3 regions of the Sphingobium sp. B1D7B genome follow, and region 2 is predicted to be linked to each of the others. Evidence: riboswitches for the same ligand, from Rfam matches in the RefSeq annotation. Region 2 holds a riboswitch; each other region holds the start of a gene.
The links. Region 2 has a riboswitch for cyclic di-GMP ahead of M2336_RS06460 (hypothetical protein). Riboswitches for the same ligand answer to the same signal wherever they lie in the genome.
Positions count from the first base shown of each region.

Region 1: linked by a shared signal. The riboswitch ahead of M2336_RS04940 (DUF4402 domain-containing protein) and the one ahead of M2336_RS06460 (hypothetical protein) in region 2 are both predicted to bind cyclic di-GMP.
Region 3: linked by a shared signal. The riboswitch ahead of M2336_RS15690 (autotransporter domain-containing protein) and the one ahead of M2336_RS06460 (hypothetical protein) in region 2 are both predicted to bind cyclic di-GMP.

Region 1 is NZ_JAOQOR010000001.1:1,043,839-1,048,285, forward strand. It holds gene M2336_RS04925 (TonB-dependent receptor domain-containing protein) at 1-134, shown strand, start outside; gene M2336_RS04930 (hypothetical protein) at 244-444, shown strand; gene M2336_RS04935 (FAD-dependent monooxygenase) at 444-1,526, shown strand; cyclic di-GMP riboswitch class I at 2,067-2,143, shown strand; gene M2336_RS04940 (DUF4402 domain-containing protein) at 2,408-2,935, shown strand; gene M2336_RS04945 (hypothetical protein) at 2,955-3,527, shown strand; gene M2336_RS04950 (hypothetical protein) at 3,520-4,447, shown strand, end outside.
Region 2 is NZ_JAOQOR010000001.1:1,429,640-1,434,086, forward strand. It holds gene M2336_RS06460 (hypothetical protein) at 108-1,292, opposite strand; cyclic di-GMP riboswitch class I at 1,432-1,509, opposite strand; gene M2336_RS06465 (TetR/AcrR family transcriptional regulator) at 1,683-2,285, shown strand; gene M2336_RS06470 (hypothetical protein) at 2,609-3,013, shown strand; gene M2336_RS06475 (efflux RND transporter periplasmic adaptor subunit) at 3,010-4,269, shown strand; gene M2336_RS06480 (efflux RND transporter permease subunit) at 4,395-4,447, shown strand, end outside.
Region 3 is NZ_JAOQOR010000001.1:3,349,911-3,354,357, forward strand. It holds gene M2336_RS15690 (autotransporter domain-containing protein) at 1-2,755, opposite strand, end outside; cyclic di-GMP riboswitch class I at 2,947-3,021, opposite strand; gene M2336_RS15695 (pyridoxal phosphate-dependent aminotransferase) at 3,318-4,447, opposite strand, start outside.

The DNA of each region.
Region 1 (4,447 bases), 390 kb from region 2:
TGTTCGGCGCGATCAACAATCTGCTCGATCAGAACCCGCCCAATCGCATTCCGTCCAGCTTCGGCGTGACCAACCCGGCGCTGTACGATGTGATCGGCCGTAACTTCCGCATTGGGGTGCGTGCGGATTTCTAGATCAGGTTCGTGTGATGCAGGCGTGGGGGCGAGAGGACACCTCTCACCACCATGTCCGGCCTTCAATATCACTGGACCGCAGCACGCCATGGTGGCTATCGGCTGGGCCATGAGTGTCATCGCAACCATTATGAATTCGGCCACCGGCCAGCCCGTTCAGAAAATGACCTTCGGTCGCATGCCCAAGCCCTGGGCCAGCTTTAATCTGGAGAGCGGCGAGCTGGTGACGATCGATCGCGTGCAGGTCGGCAAACCGGCGCCCGGCAAGTTCGTTGCGCCTGTCGAGGTCTGGGTCACGCCGAAAAGCTGATGTCGGCGACCTCGGAGCGGATGAGCGACATTCTGATCGTCGGCGGCTCGCTCGCTGGCCTCATGACCGGCCTCGCCTTGTCGCGACATGGCTTCTCGATCACGCTGCTGGAGCGCTCGACCGATACCGACCGCACCGGGGCCGCGCTGCAGGTCGGCTATGGCTTGCTTGAGCAGTTGACCGGGCGCCCTCACGCTACGGGCGCGCTCGCCACGGGCGTCCAGGCATGGCAATTGGTCTATCGCGGTCTGCGCGCAGCGGCGGACGAGGCCGGCATTGTCGTCCTGCAGGATGCCCGTGTGGAAGCGACGGGAGAGACGGAGGATCGGGCCTGGGCAAGGACCGCCGATGGTCGGCGGTTCGACGGCAAGCTGCTGGTCGGCGCGGACGGCTATCAGAGCGTTGTGCGGCGGCAGGTCAGTCCGGAGCGCCCCGATGCGGTCTTCGCGGAGTATCTGGCCTGGGTCGGCTTTGCCGAAGAGTCGGCGCTGTCTGTCCGCTATCCGCCCAATCTGGAGTTTCTCGAGTCCGGGCCCTATGTGCTTCTCGGCTTTCCGCTGACAGCCGCCGATGGCAGTCCCGAGCGGGGCCACCGCCGGGTCGGCTGGGGCTGGTACGACGCCGGACATAACGCAATCCTGCGTAGAACAGGGGCGGTCGAGGGCGCGTTGGTGCGGCATTCGCTGCGCCCGAGCGACATGCCGGATGAATTGTTCGACGAGCTGGCCGCACTGGCGCGCCGGCACTGGCCATCGCCCTGGCGCGACGCGATCCTGGAATGTATCGCCCGCAAAGCGGTGCTCGGCACACCGGTCGTGGAATATTGTCCGGACCGCCTCGTCGCCGGCCGCATGTGTCTGGTTGGCGACGCTGCCCATGTCTGCACGCCGATGACAGGCAATGGCTTTGCAACCGCCGCGCAAGATGCTCTCACCCTCGCGTGCTACCTTGACCCGGTGGCCTTGCGGACCGACCCCAAAGCCGCGCTCGTGCGATATGAAGCGTCCCGGCTGCCCGAGGTACGCAGACTGGCGCGGTCCGGCCAGCAGATCAGCCAGAATTTCGTGCGCTCTGCCGGTTGAGGCGGTTGCTCTGACATAGCGGTGGGTCGGTAGCACGAAGACCTTTTCAAGCCTGCCTTTCGTTGCTCTCCGGCATTGCGCCGACATCCTGAGGCAGCGCCCCACCGCAGAAGCGCTTCGATGAGGGCCGACGCTTGGCCGCGTCGCGCGCTCCACGCCCTGACAAGCGAAGCGAGGGGAGAGGAGCCCAAGCGGCGCTTTTCGCGAGACGGGCCTTGGCATTTAGCCCGGATGTGTAATTCGTCGGGATCATAGCGACGGCAACGAAATACATCCTCATGGAATTCGGTTTGGCGCGAGCTAACCGCATCGTCGGTTCGCTTCAGTCCGCGAAGTTCTTGGCGTGTTGCTTAGGCTCTGATGATCCAAACCTCGCGTTTATTTCATTGAAAACAAACGCTCTCCTAATCGGGCTGCTCGATCGGCGGTTCAACATGGGAGTAGTCGCACAATTCTCCATCTGGTCGTTCACCACATAGGCGTTGACTGTGTAGCGTATAATAGTTAAATCAAAATTTACCTAATAGCGCCCGAGATTCTCGGTCGAAACGGCAAACCATCGGCGACGATGGGACGCAAAGCCTCCGGTCCCTCACAGGGATAGCGGGGTTACCGAAACGGAGAACTATTGTGGACCTGTCGTCCTCGCGCATTCCAGATCCTTTCCGCCCTCGTCGGGCAAGGGCCCGTCTTTGGCGACGGCCAGCAAGCACCCGTACCGATCATCACTTGATCCAGTTGCTTGCGACTGGTTCGCCAGACGCAGCCGCTTGCAATCCCAAGATCCGCGAAACGCTGCCGCCCGCGGGCCTGTAAGGCGCGTTTGGTCTATATTTTCCGATTAAATTCATAAGTATATCAAACAAGAGAAAGACAACCTCATGTCCGCAAACTTTAAGTCTATCGCGACGATTGCGATCCTGGCCTCTATTCCCGCGGCAGGCCATGCTCAGTCCTCAGCATCTGTGTCGACCACGGGTACAGCCCGGATCGTTCAGCCGATCTCGATCGCAAAAACCAGCGACCTTGCGTTCGGCACTATCGTGAAACCCTCGGTAGCAGGGACCAACACGGTCACTGTCGATGCCTCGACGGGCAACCGCAGCCTGTCTGGTTCCGGCGACGCCGTTGCCGCAGGTGGCACGACGTCGCGCGCAGCCTATACGGTCTCGGGTGAAGGGGGGCAGACCTTCTCGATTTCGGTGCCCGCCAGCTTCTCCATGACCGGTACGCCCGGCGGCACGATCACCGTCACGCTGACGCCGAGTGCCGCAACAGGCACATTGTCCAGCTCCATCGGCACAGCTGGCACCGCGACCTTCGGCGTCGGCGGTAGCTTCTCCCTGCCCAATACGCAGGCCTCTGGCAATTACTCGGGCACCTTCACGGCGACCGTCGCCTACAACTGACCCGTGACAGGAGCGTCTCGTGACGGTCTCATCATCCATCCGGATGGGAGCGCGCCTGTTGCGGGCGACCGCTCCTGCGCTGGGAGCGCTGTGCCTTTGCGCGGCGATTCCAGCCTCACAGGTGAACGCGGCTGAAGCGACCGCGAAAGGCCAGGTTTCGATCGTGGAGCCGGCTTCGATCAGGCAATCGGCGAAGGACATTGTCCTGCAGCCGGTGCTGGTTCTTCAGTCGAGCCTCCGGGTCATGATCTTGTCGCCAGGGCCGCAGTCAACAGAGAGCGACCAAAACGCCGGGCTTTCCATGGCCGCTCCTATTCAAATCGCCGGGGGCAGCAACCAGACGTTTTCTCTCCTGGTCTCACAAGCATTCGTCCAGCCAGGCACAGGGGGTTCGCTCAGGGTACCGATTGCGACGCTGAGCGATGATAATTTCCCGTCCTTTGAAGCCGGTCCCTCGGGGTTCGAGGATGTCCTCATGGGCCGGCTGAGCGGCGATGGGCTTCTGTCTGTTCCGCCGTTTCTTTTGAAAGCGCTACGCGACAGCTATGGGTCCGACGGCGGGCCTTTGCTGGTCCTGGCGCAATATGAATGAGCTGGAGACGCCGGTGATGACTCTGCCAGGCGTCGTGAAGCGTGTCACGCGATCTGCGAACCAACGCAAGAGCATCGCTATCGCTATCGCGTTGGTCGCTGGCGCCTTTCCATCCGCTTTTTGCACTTCCTCTTCTGCCCAGCCTGCGACGACAGAGCAGGCCGGCGGGAGCGCCAGCCTCAACATCAATCCAAAGCGGATCACCTTTGATAGGCTGGGGCGGACGGCGAGCATATTCCTCTTCAACCAGGGCACTGCCGAAGGGGTATATGACATAAGCTTTGTCGACCAGGTCATGTTGCCCACCGGCCAGATCCGCCCAACGGATGAAGCAGACGGCGCGCCGGAGGTGAGAGACCTCAGTGTCAAGCTTCAATCCGCGCGTTCCATGATGCTGGTGACGCCCAGGCGCGTGCTGCTCAAGCCGGGGACGGGGCAGACAATCCGTCTTCGTGCAGGTGGCACCGGCGACTGGCCCGCCGGCGAATATCGCACGCATCTGACGGTGACGGCGGTGCCGCCACCTGACACGGGCCTAACCGCCGATCAGGCTGCGAATGCTGAGCCCGGTGCTGTTTCGTTCCGCATCGCATCTGTTCTTGGGATTTCCATCCCTGTGATCCTGCGCATCGGCACGCCCCAGGTTGAGGCCGCGATCGAAAACACACGGTTCACGATGGAGAGCCCTGGGTCGGGGTCTGAGTTTAAAAGTCCTACGCCAGTCGTCACTTTTGACCTGGTGAGGCGTGGGCCGAATTCCCTTTTCGGCGATATCGAAATCCGGAAGGCGAAGGCGCGCCGCGAGGACGAGCCGTTGGGTGTCGTGCGCGGGATCGGTGTCTATCCTGAGATAGAGCGGCGACAGGTAAAGATCGCTTTGCGCTCTCATCCGCAGCGAGGCGAGCAAATCAGCGTTGTGT
Region 2 (4,447 bases):
GGACCTTTCGGAATGGGAGCGGTGAGTGCGCGGCGGGTTTGAGACCGCCCGCCGCGCACCGGAAGGAACGTTGCGCCGAGGTTGGCGACTTGAGGCGGGGTGGCTGTTTAGCGGCCCAGCCCCAGAGAAGTGCCGACCGTGTTCAGCGTGCCGGTTACCGGCGCCAGCAAGCCGCCATTGGTCGTCGTACCGGTCCCTGCGCCTGCACCGGCTTCGACGCTGCCGCCAACGCCTAGCGCACCGCCGACCGAGCCGACCGTGGCACCGACCGTGCCGAGCACGCCGCCATTTACGTCGCCGCCCGTGGCCGTTCCGCCGCCAAGCACGCCGCCGCCTGAGACGTCACCGCCCACGCCCACGGCGCCGCCGACAGACCCGACGGTCGAACTCACCGCGCCAAGCACGCCACCCACGGCCCCCGTGCCACCGCCGGGCAGGGACGCGCCGTTCGGCAGCACATTGGCGTTGACCAGCGCCGGATCGCCGCTCCCCAGCAGCTGATTGCCGCCGAGCGCGACATTGAGCAGATTGTCGGAAATGCCGCCGGTGGGCGCCGTAATGTTGGTCACGCGCACATCGGCGACGCCGTTGACCGTGGCCAGCGCGGTATTGCCTGCGTTCAGCACGCCGGCGGATGCGAGCGTGCCCGTCGGCTGGGTGTCCCCAAGCACGCCAACGCCGATCGCGCCCGATGTGCCATCAAGACCGTTGGTTACGGTGCGACCGCCAACGTCAATGGACACGACATCGCCGACCACGCCTTGCGCCCCCTGCAGCAGCAGCGTGCGGCCTTCGCCGGCATCGACCAGCACCGTCCCGGTATCCTGCAGCACCCGCGTGATCGTGCCGGTCACGGGCTGTGTGACAGGCAAGGCAGCGGCGATGGGAGTGGTCACGCCTTGCTGGCCATCCGCGACGCCGAGCACGGCATTGCCGGCCGTCGCCAGAACCGGGGAGACCTGCGTGACGACGCCCCCAGCCAGACCGCCACCGGTGCTGCCGCCACCATCGGCCGATCCGCCGCCGCCGGTATTCCCGCCGCCAGTGTTTCCACCGCCCGTGTTCCCGCCGCCCGTGTCAGTTCCGCCGCCGCCATTGTTGCTGCCGCCATCGCTGCCGCCACCCGACCCGGGCGCCGGCGAGCCGACATTGGCATAGCGAGAATAACCGCTGGTCTCGCAGGCGCTCAGCAGCATGGCCAGCGCGGAGCAGGCAGCTATGGCGGGCATGGCCCGGCATAGTCGTGACGTTCTGTTGGATCGGAATGTCGTCGTGGAAAGAACCTGAGCCATTGCGTCATCTCCTGTCAGGCTTGCAGCCGGGCTGGAGACGGAGCTATCCGATGGCAGGCCCACGTAGCGCGGAGCGGTGTGGAGCGATCATAGCCAGAGCAAGGCGTAGACACGCACACACAGCTCCGACCTCGGCTCCTTCGGCAACCCCGCTACCTTGAACCCAAGGCCGGAAGCTTTGCGTCACGGCGTCACCACCGCTTTGCCATTATCGGGATCGGAGTGATCCTGCGCTTGAAATGTCAAGCGCTGGAAAAGGTTCATGGAAAAGAGTCTGAACTTAACTTTTATCATGCCTACCGGGGAGGGCGCCGCGCGGTGGGGACCGTCCTGGCTCCCTTCGTCGCACCGGACTCGACAAGCCCGTCGAGGAATTCTATACCGCCCGATATGGAACAGACCGCCATCAGGGGTCGGCCCCGCGAATTTTGCTGCGAGCAGGCGCTTGCGGCCGCTTTGCGTGTGTTCTGGACAAAGGGTTATGAGGGCGCGTCGCTCAGCGAACTGACGGACGCGATGGGGATCACCCGCCCGAGTCTCTACGCCGCGTTCGGCAACAAGGAGGCCTTGTTCCGCCAGGCGCTCGATCTCTACGAGCGGGAAAAGCTGGCCTATATCGGTCCGGCGCTGGATATGCCCACCGCGCGCGGCGTGGCGCAGCATCTGCTCGATGGCGCACTCTCCACGATTGCCGGCAATGGCCAGCCCACCGGCTGCCTCAGCGTGATCAGCGTCACCGCCTGTGGCGCGGAAGCGCAGTCGATCCGTGAGGAAGTGCTCAAGCGCGGCGAGACCGTGAAGCGGGCACTGGTGGCCCGGATGCAGCGCGCCATCGATGAGGGCGAATTTGTCGGGCCCGCCGATGCGGAAGCGATCACGAAGTATCTCATCGCCGTTTTGCAGGGCATGGCGGTTTTGGCCGGCTCCGGCACCACGCGCGAGGAGCTGGAGCGCGTTGCCGAGACGACTATGGGGATGTGGCCTAGCCGCTGAAGCGTCCCGGGACCCAAGACCGATTTTGCGCGCTGCAAAATAAAATATCGGTCGGTACAAAAAACGGGTTGACGCCTGAACATCCGATTAATATACCAGTCAGTACAGAAGGCGTGGGAGTGCGTGCGGCTTGGCCGGGCGCGGTCTGCTTGCCCGACTTGATTTGACAGCAATTCATAGGTTCTGGTTTCGGGACGGACGCGCCGGTCGCGCACCGTCTTTCCCGGATCGATCCCTGGCATCCGCGATGCGCGCGCCCGGCAGCACTGGCTGTCCGGGGCTGCCCCGTCGTGCCTGCCGGGGAAGCAGGAGGAGACACGGTGATGGCATATCTGGATCTGAGAGATGGCGGGGCACGGGCGATGGTCCCGGGTGTCACTGCATCGGAGGCTGCAAGCCTTCAGGTGCAGGATGGCCACCTCCTTCCGGTCGAGTGGACGATTGTCCGCCTTGCGCGGGAAGACGGGCTGTCTTCCCTCCGCGAGGAGAGCCGCCTGGGCCGCCTGCTGCGCCTCGTCTTCGGCTTCCGCCGGGCCATGCCGCTGGCGAGCGCGCGCCTCGAAGCGCTGCGGCGCATCGCGGTGCTGAGCTGGCACCATGGCTACAACATCGCCCCATCCGAGCTCGGTCGCTTTTACGAGGCCGGCTACACGACCCATCAATATGAGACGCTGCTCCGCCACATCGGCGCCCTGCGTCTGTCGATCAAGCGGAGGAACCGCGCATGAACATGCTCAAGAAACTCAGCCCGGCGGAAGCCACGCCCATCGAGGCCGGCGCCACGCGGCGCCGCTCGCTGACCCGCGCCGCCTGGGTGGCGCTGCCGGTGCTCGCCATTGCCGGGGGCTATGCGCTGATGCGCCCGTCACCCCCGGCCCAGGCCGCGATGGCGGCACCCACCGTCACCGTTTCTGCGCCGCTCGCGCGCGAGATCATGCTGTGGGACGATTATGTCGGCCGGTTCGAGCCGAGCCGCGCGGTCGAGGTGCGTCCGCGCATTTCCGGCCAGATCACGGCCGTGCATTTCACGGACGGGCAGATGGTCCGCGCCGGTCAGCCGCTCTTCACCATCGATCCGCGCCCCTTCCAGGCCGCGCTGGCCGAGGCGCGTGCCGGCGTTGCGACTGCGCAGAGCGATCTCGCGCTGGCCCGCAGCGATCTTGAGCGCGCCGAACGGCTGGTGGCGGTAGAAGCCGTTTCCAAGAGCGAAGTCGATCGGCTGCGCGCCCGCGTTTCGGCAGCATCGGCTGCGCTGGCCGGTGCGCAGGCCCGCGCCCGCAGCCGCGCGCTGGACCTAGAGTTCACCACCGTACGCGCGCCCATTGGCGGCCGCATCTCGGATCGGCGGATCGACCCCGGCAACCTCGCCTCATCGGGAGAGGGCGCATCCGGCACGTTGCTCACCACCATCAACGCGCTCGATCCGATCTACTTCACCTTCGAGGGGTCGGAGGCGCTGTTCCTCAAGACTAAGCGCGATGCCGATGCCGATGCCACCCCGGTCGAGATCAAGCTGCAGGACGAGAATGCCTATCGCTGGAAGGGCAAGCTCGATTTCACCGACAATGGCCTCGATCCGCGCTCGGGCACCATCCGCGCCCGCGCCGTGCTGCCCAATCCCGATCTGTTCCTGACGCCGGGCATGTTCGGCAACATGCGCCTCTCCACCGGGGCGCCGACGCGCGCGCTGCTGGTGCCGGATACGGCCGTGCAGACCGATCAGGCGCGCAAGACGCTGCTGGTTGTCGGCAAGGATGGCACCGTCGCCGCCAAGCCGATCGAGCTTGGGCCGGTTGTTGATGGCCTGCGCGTCGTGCGGGCCGGGCTCGATCCCGCCGATCAGGTGGTGATCGTTGGCACCCAGCTCGCCATGCCCGGCGGCAAGGTGCAGGTCCGCAAAGGCCGCATTGCGCCCGAGACCCAGCCCGCGACGCCTGCCGCCGCCACCGCGCTGATGTCCGGCCAGGCCACGTTTACGCGCTAGGTCATGATCGGCTTCGCCTGAAGCCGATCCTGATCCGGTCCCTTTTGCTTTCCGCATGTCCGAGCCGTCAGGTGAAGCCGCCTGACCCGGACATGCTCTGAGCGCTGCCCCGAGGAGAGCTCCTCATGCGTCTGTCCCGTTTCTTCATAGACCGGCCGATCTTCGCGGCCGTCATCGC
Region 3 (4,447 bases), 1.9 Mb from region 2:
GCATGCCCTGGCCAGAGATGCCGACACCGATGCGACCGCTGCCGATCTCGAGCGTGGAGCCTGCCCCATCGAGGCTGACGCTGCCGACAGCGGACTGAGCCCCACCGATTCGCAGGGATTCGCCGGTGACCCGGCCGTCCGCCTCGATGGTCAGCGTACCGCCGCTGCCCTCCTGGCTCGCCACATCGATCAGGGCGGCTGCCGACAGCAGGGCGCCGTTGGAAACCGTGGCGGTGCCCGTGCCGCTGTAGCCGACCCGCATGTTGCCGGCGTAGCCGTTACGGGCGAGAACACTGTAGGTCGTGCCTTCGCCGGTCAGCGTCAGCGTTCCGCTCGAGCCGGTGTCGACACCAAGCGCGCTGGTGTAGGACGTGACTTCAGCGCCGCCGGACACCGTCACATTGCCCTGGCCAACGGTGTCGTTGCCCGTTCCGCCGATGTACAGGCTGAGGCCGTTGCGCCACACCGTGCCGGCACCGTCGACGATCATCGTCGCCGTGCCGGACCCGTTTCCGCCGATATAGCTGCCGTCAGCCTCCAGCAAACCACCGTCGGTCACCGAGATGCTGCCCTCATCCGCACTGAACCAGCCATCGGCCGAAACCCAGTCGGCCGGCAGTTCGGAATGCAGCGTACCGACACGGAGCGCCGAACCCTGACCACTGATGCTGACCGAGCCGCCCGCGCCCATGTAAATGCTGCCATTCACAGTTTCGACCGAGCCGCCATTTGTGATGGTCAGCGACCCGGAGGAATTGGGATTGCGACTGATCTCGATGAGGCTTGAGTTGATCCAACTCGCGCCGCCGTCAACGGTAACGCTCCCCGCGGTGCCATTCATGCCAATGGCCGCCGAGACAGAGTTGAGCTGCCCCGCCGCCTTGATATTGAGCGAAGCCAGCTCCGCGCCGCCCACGGTCACCGTGCTGGCGCTGAAGTCGCCCGTGAGGTCAAAGGCACCGCCGGTGACATCCAGCGCACCGTTGAAGAGAGCGCCATTGCCGGTGAAGGCGAGCGCACCTTCGCCCGCCTTGACGAACCTGCCCTGGCCGACCAACGTGCCGGCGAAGACGGTGTCGCTGCTCTGGTCGAGCACGAGCACGCCGCCATCGGTGGAGACAAGGCCAGCTTCTCCGACAGTGAGCGAGCCCAGGGTCGCCTGATAGGTGGAGCCCCCCACGCCCAGCACGCCCCCTTCAACGACATAGGCCTGACCCACACCGAATGCGTCGCTGCTGGCAGCGTTCAGCGTCCCTTCGCGGACCGTCCAGCCGGTCGTCCCTGTCCCCGTGAGCGTCCAGGTGCCGGTCCCTACCTTCACGAACTCATCGAAATCATAATATTGCGTGCCGACCAATCCGGCGTCGAATGACGCATTGATGGCGCCGCCCAGCGCCAGGGTATTGGTGCCGCTCGCGATATCCGCATCCGCGACGAGGCCGATGATGTTGGAGCCGGCATGCAACTCCAGCGTCACGTCCCCGGCGCCCATCAGAATGGCGTGGCCGAAGGAAGGCGAGGCTTCGATGGTACCGGCGTTGATGATCGTGGTCGCCGCGCTGTTGGTGACGATACCGGTTTCACCCAGGATCGACCCGGAATTGGTGATCTGGACCATGCCGCTAAGTGTGTCTGCATCGACAGCCGCGATCCCGCTCAGCGATTGCAGCGTGCCGGTGTTGCTGATGACCACATCGCCAAGCGGCGTGCGCGCCTGAACTGCGCTTCCGGTTCTGCCAGTGACAATGCCGCTGTTGGTGATGGTGATTTTACCAGAGCCGGGCGCATCCTCGTCGAAGCCGGCGACGGCGAGAATGCCGGTGGTGCCCTCCGCAATGCCTGCATTGGTGATGGTGATATTGCCGATCTGCGAGGCGCCCTGAATCGCCGGGCCGTTGGCCGAGATAGCCTCACCCTGCTCCTGATTGTCGACCACCACTTCGCCGTTCGGCGTCCAGCCGACCAGCGCCTGATTGTTCACCGAAGAAACGTAGGCGTTGTTCGTGATTTTCGCCAAACCGTTGTAATTGACGACGCGGATACCCGCCGCCTGAGCCTCCACCTGGCCAGTGTTCGTCACGGTCACCTCGACCGGGTCGGCATCGTTGAAACCGCCGTCGGCGTAAATTCCCCGCTGGGTGAAGTCTGCGGCCCCGATGGTTTGCTGGACCGTGATGGCCCCGCTATTGGTGATGTTCACCGATCCTGCGTTGGTGGTGGCAGAGATGCCATTGGTTTCCACGCCTGAGACCGTCAGCGCGGCGCCATTCTCGATCACGATGTCGCCCGCGATCTGGTTGCGAACCCAGATGCCACCGTTGCCACCCACGCTGTCAACCGTTACGTCCGGGCCCAAGGTCACCGAAATGTCGTTCCGACCCTGGATATTGGAACTGACGTTTACGCCGCCATTATCGGTGGTGCTGATCGTGGAATTGGTGATGAGCAGCGTCGACGTAATGTCGCCAGAGGCTGTATTGTCCCACGTATAATAGCTGACGCCATCGCCCGTGATACTCCACTCATCCTGTGCGCCGTTCACAATGAGGCTGGTATCGCCTCCTTCAATACGAGCCTTAACCGACGAGGGTTCGCAGAAAAACAGGGTCACATTACCCTCAGTCTGGCAAATGCCAGGCTCGGCGTGGGCGGCCGATGCGCCTGCCAACATCCCCGCAATGCCGACGCTGCTGAACAGACCGGCCTTGAGAGCCTGCCCAACGGTGCTGCGCGTTTTGATTGCCTTGCCCTGCATTACGAAATCCCCTCGTGTGGGCCCACCGCCCAGATGATGTGAAGGGCAAACCGCCATGCAGGTGCGGTTCAACGGGATTTGAGACAGGGATCGAAGCGCGACGACAGGGAGCGCAGCCTGAGGTTCAAACGAACCCCATGACCTTCTCACAGCAGGTTACACACGATATCCGAAAATGCTCTGTTTCATCCCCCGGTAGCCCCGCTACCCCATTGGGGCCGGAGGCTTTGCGTCCCGCCGTTACCGACAGTTTGCCCTTGTCGAAGGCGACGAACACCCTTGGGAACGCCCATGGGCGGAGCCGTCATCTTCAGGAGGAATGTTAACGTTAGCTGAGCGGCAGCGCAACAAAAAAGCCCGGCCTCGTCGAGATGATGCGCATGCAGAGCGGGGCCATGCAGCTGATTTGTCGTGTGAAAATCGCCGTCGTCGGTCTGGAGCGAGGCCACAACCGGCCCTGTTAAGCCGATAACCATGATTAACAGATGCGCAAGCACATCGATTGCACTGCAAACCGCTCCTCTAAAATATGGTTGGGGACCACCCGCCCGCGACGTGATCGTTACAGCCGTCGCTGGTCGGGCAACCACGCCGAAAGGCGCCGAACTGCCTCTCGCACTTCGGCTTCCGTGATCGCAAAGCTCAGCCGGATGAACCGATGGCCATTGACCGGATCATGGTCGACCCCCGGCCCCGTGGCGAGCCCAGTCTCAACGAGCAGCTTCTTGCAGAACGCCGGGCTATCATCGGTAAAGTCGCTGACATCCGCATAGATGTAGAAGGCGCCATCCGGCGGCGCGATCCGTCGCAGACCAAGCGCTGGCAGGGCCTCCAGCAGAATGTCCCGGTTACGGGCGTAAGTGGCGCGATGCGCTTCCAGTTCTGACGTGCAGTCCAGCGCCGCCAAAGCGGCATGCTGACTGATCGACGGCGCGGTCAGGAACAGGCTGCCCATATAGGCGCGGGCACGCTCGACCATGGCGCGCGGCACATAGAGCCAGCCGAGCCGCCAGCCGGGCATGCAGTAATATTTCGAAAAACTGCTGACGATCATCGCGTCGGCTGCGAATTCTCCCATCGAGCGGCAAGGCGCGCCATAGCTCAGGCCATGGTAGATTTCGTCCGAGATGATCGCGATGCCGCGCTCTGCGCAGAGCCTGGCAATCGCCTCCAGTTCAGCCGGCGCGATGATCGTTCCGGTGGGGTTGGCCGGGCTGGCGACGATCACACCCTGCGGTGCCGGATCCAGCGCCGCGAGCGCGCGCGCCGTCAGCTGAAAGCGCGCCTGCTCGCCGTATTCGATCTCGACCGGCGTCATGTTGAGCGCGCGCACCGTGTTGCGATAGGCGACATAGCCCGGCCGGGCCATGGCGATCCGATCACCCGCCTTAAACCGGGTGCTCAGCGCAAGGACCAATGCCGGCGAGGCGCCGCAGGTGAGCAGGAACTGATCCGGCTCGGCTGCCATGCCGTACCGCTCCCGATAGAGCTGGACGAGCCGCGCCTGCAGCGCAGGACTCTCCCAATAGCCCATCGGATCGATGCCGAGCGCGTCGCGCGCGGCGTCCAGCGCAGCCTGCGGCGCCCCCGTCGAGGGCTGGCCAAACTCCATATGGAGAACCGAGCGCCCCTCCGCACCCAGGTGATAGGCCAACTTGCTCAATTCTATGGCCTGAAACGGCTCGACTTCCA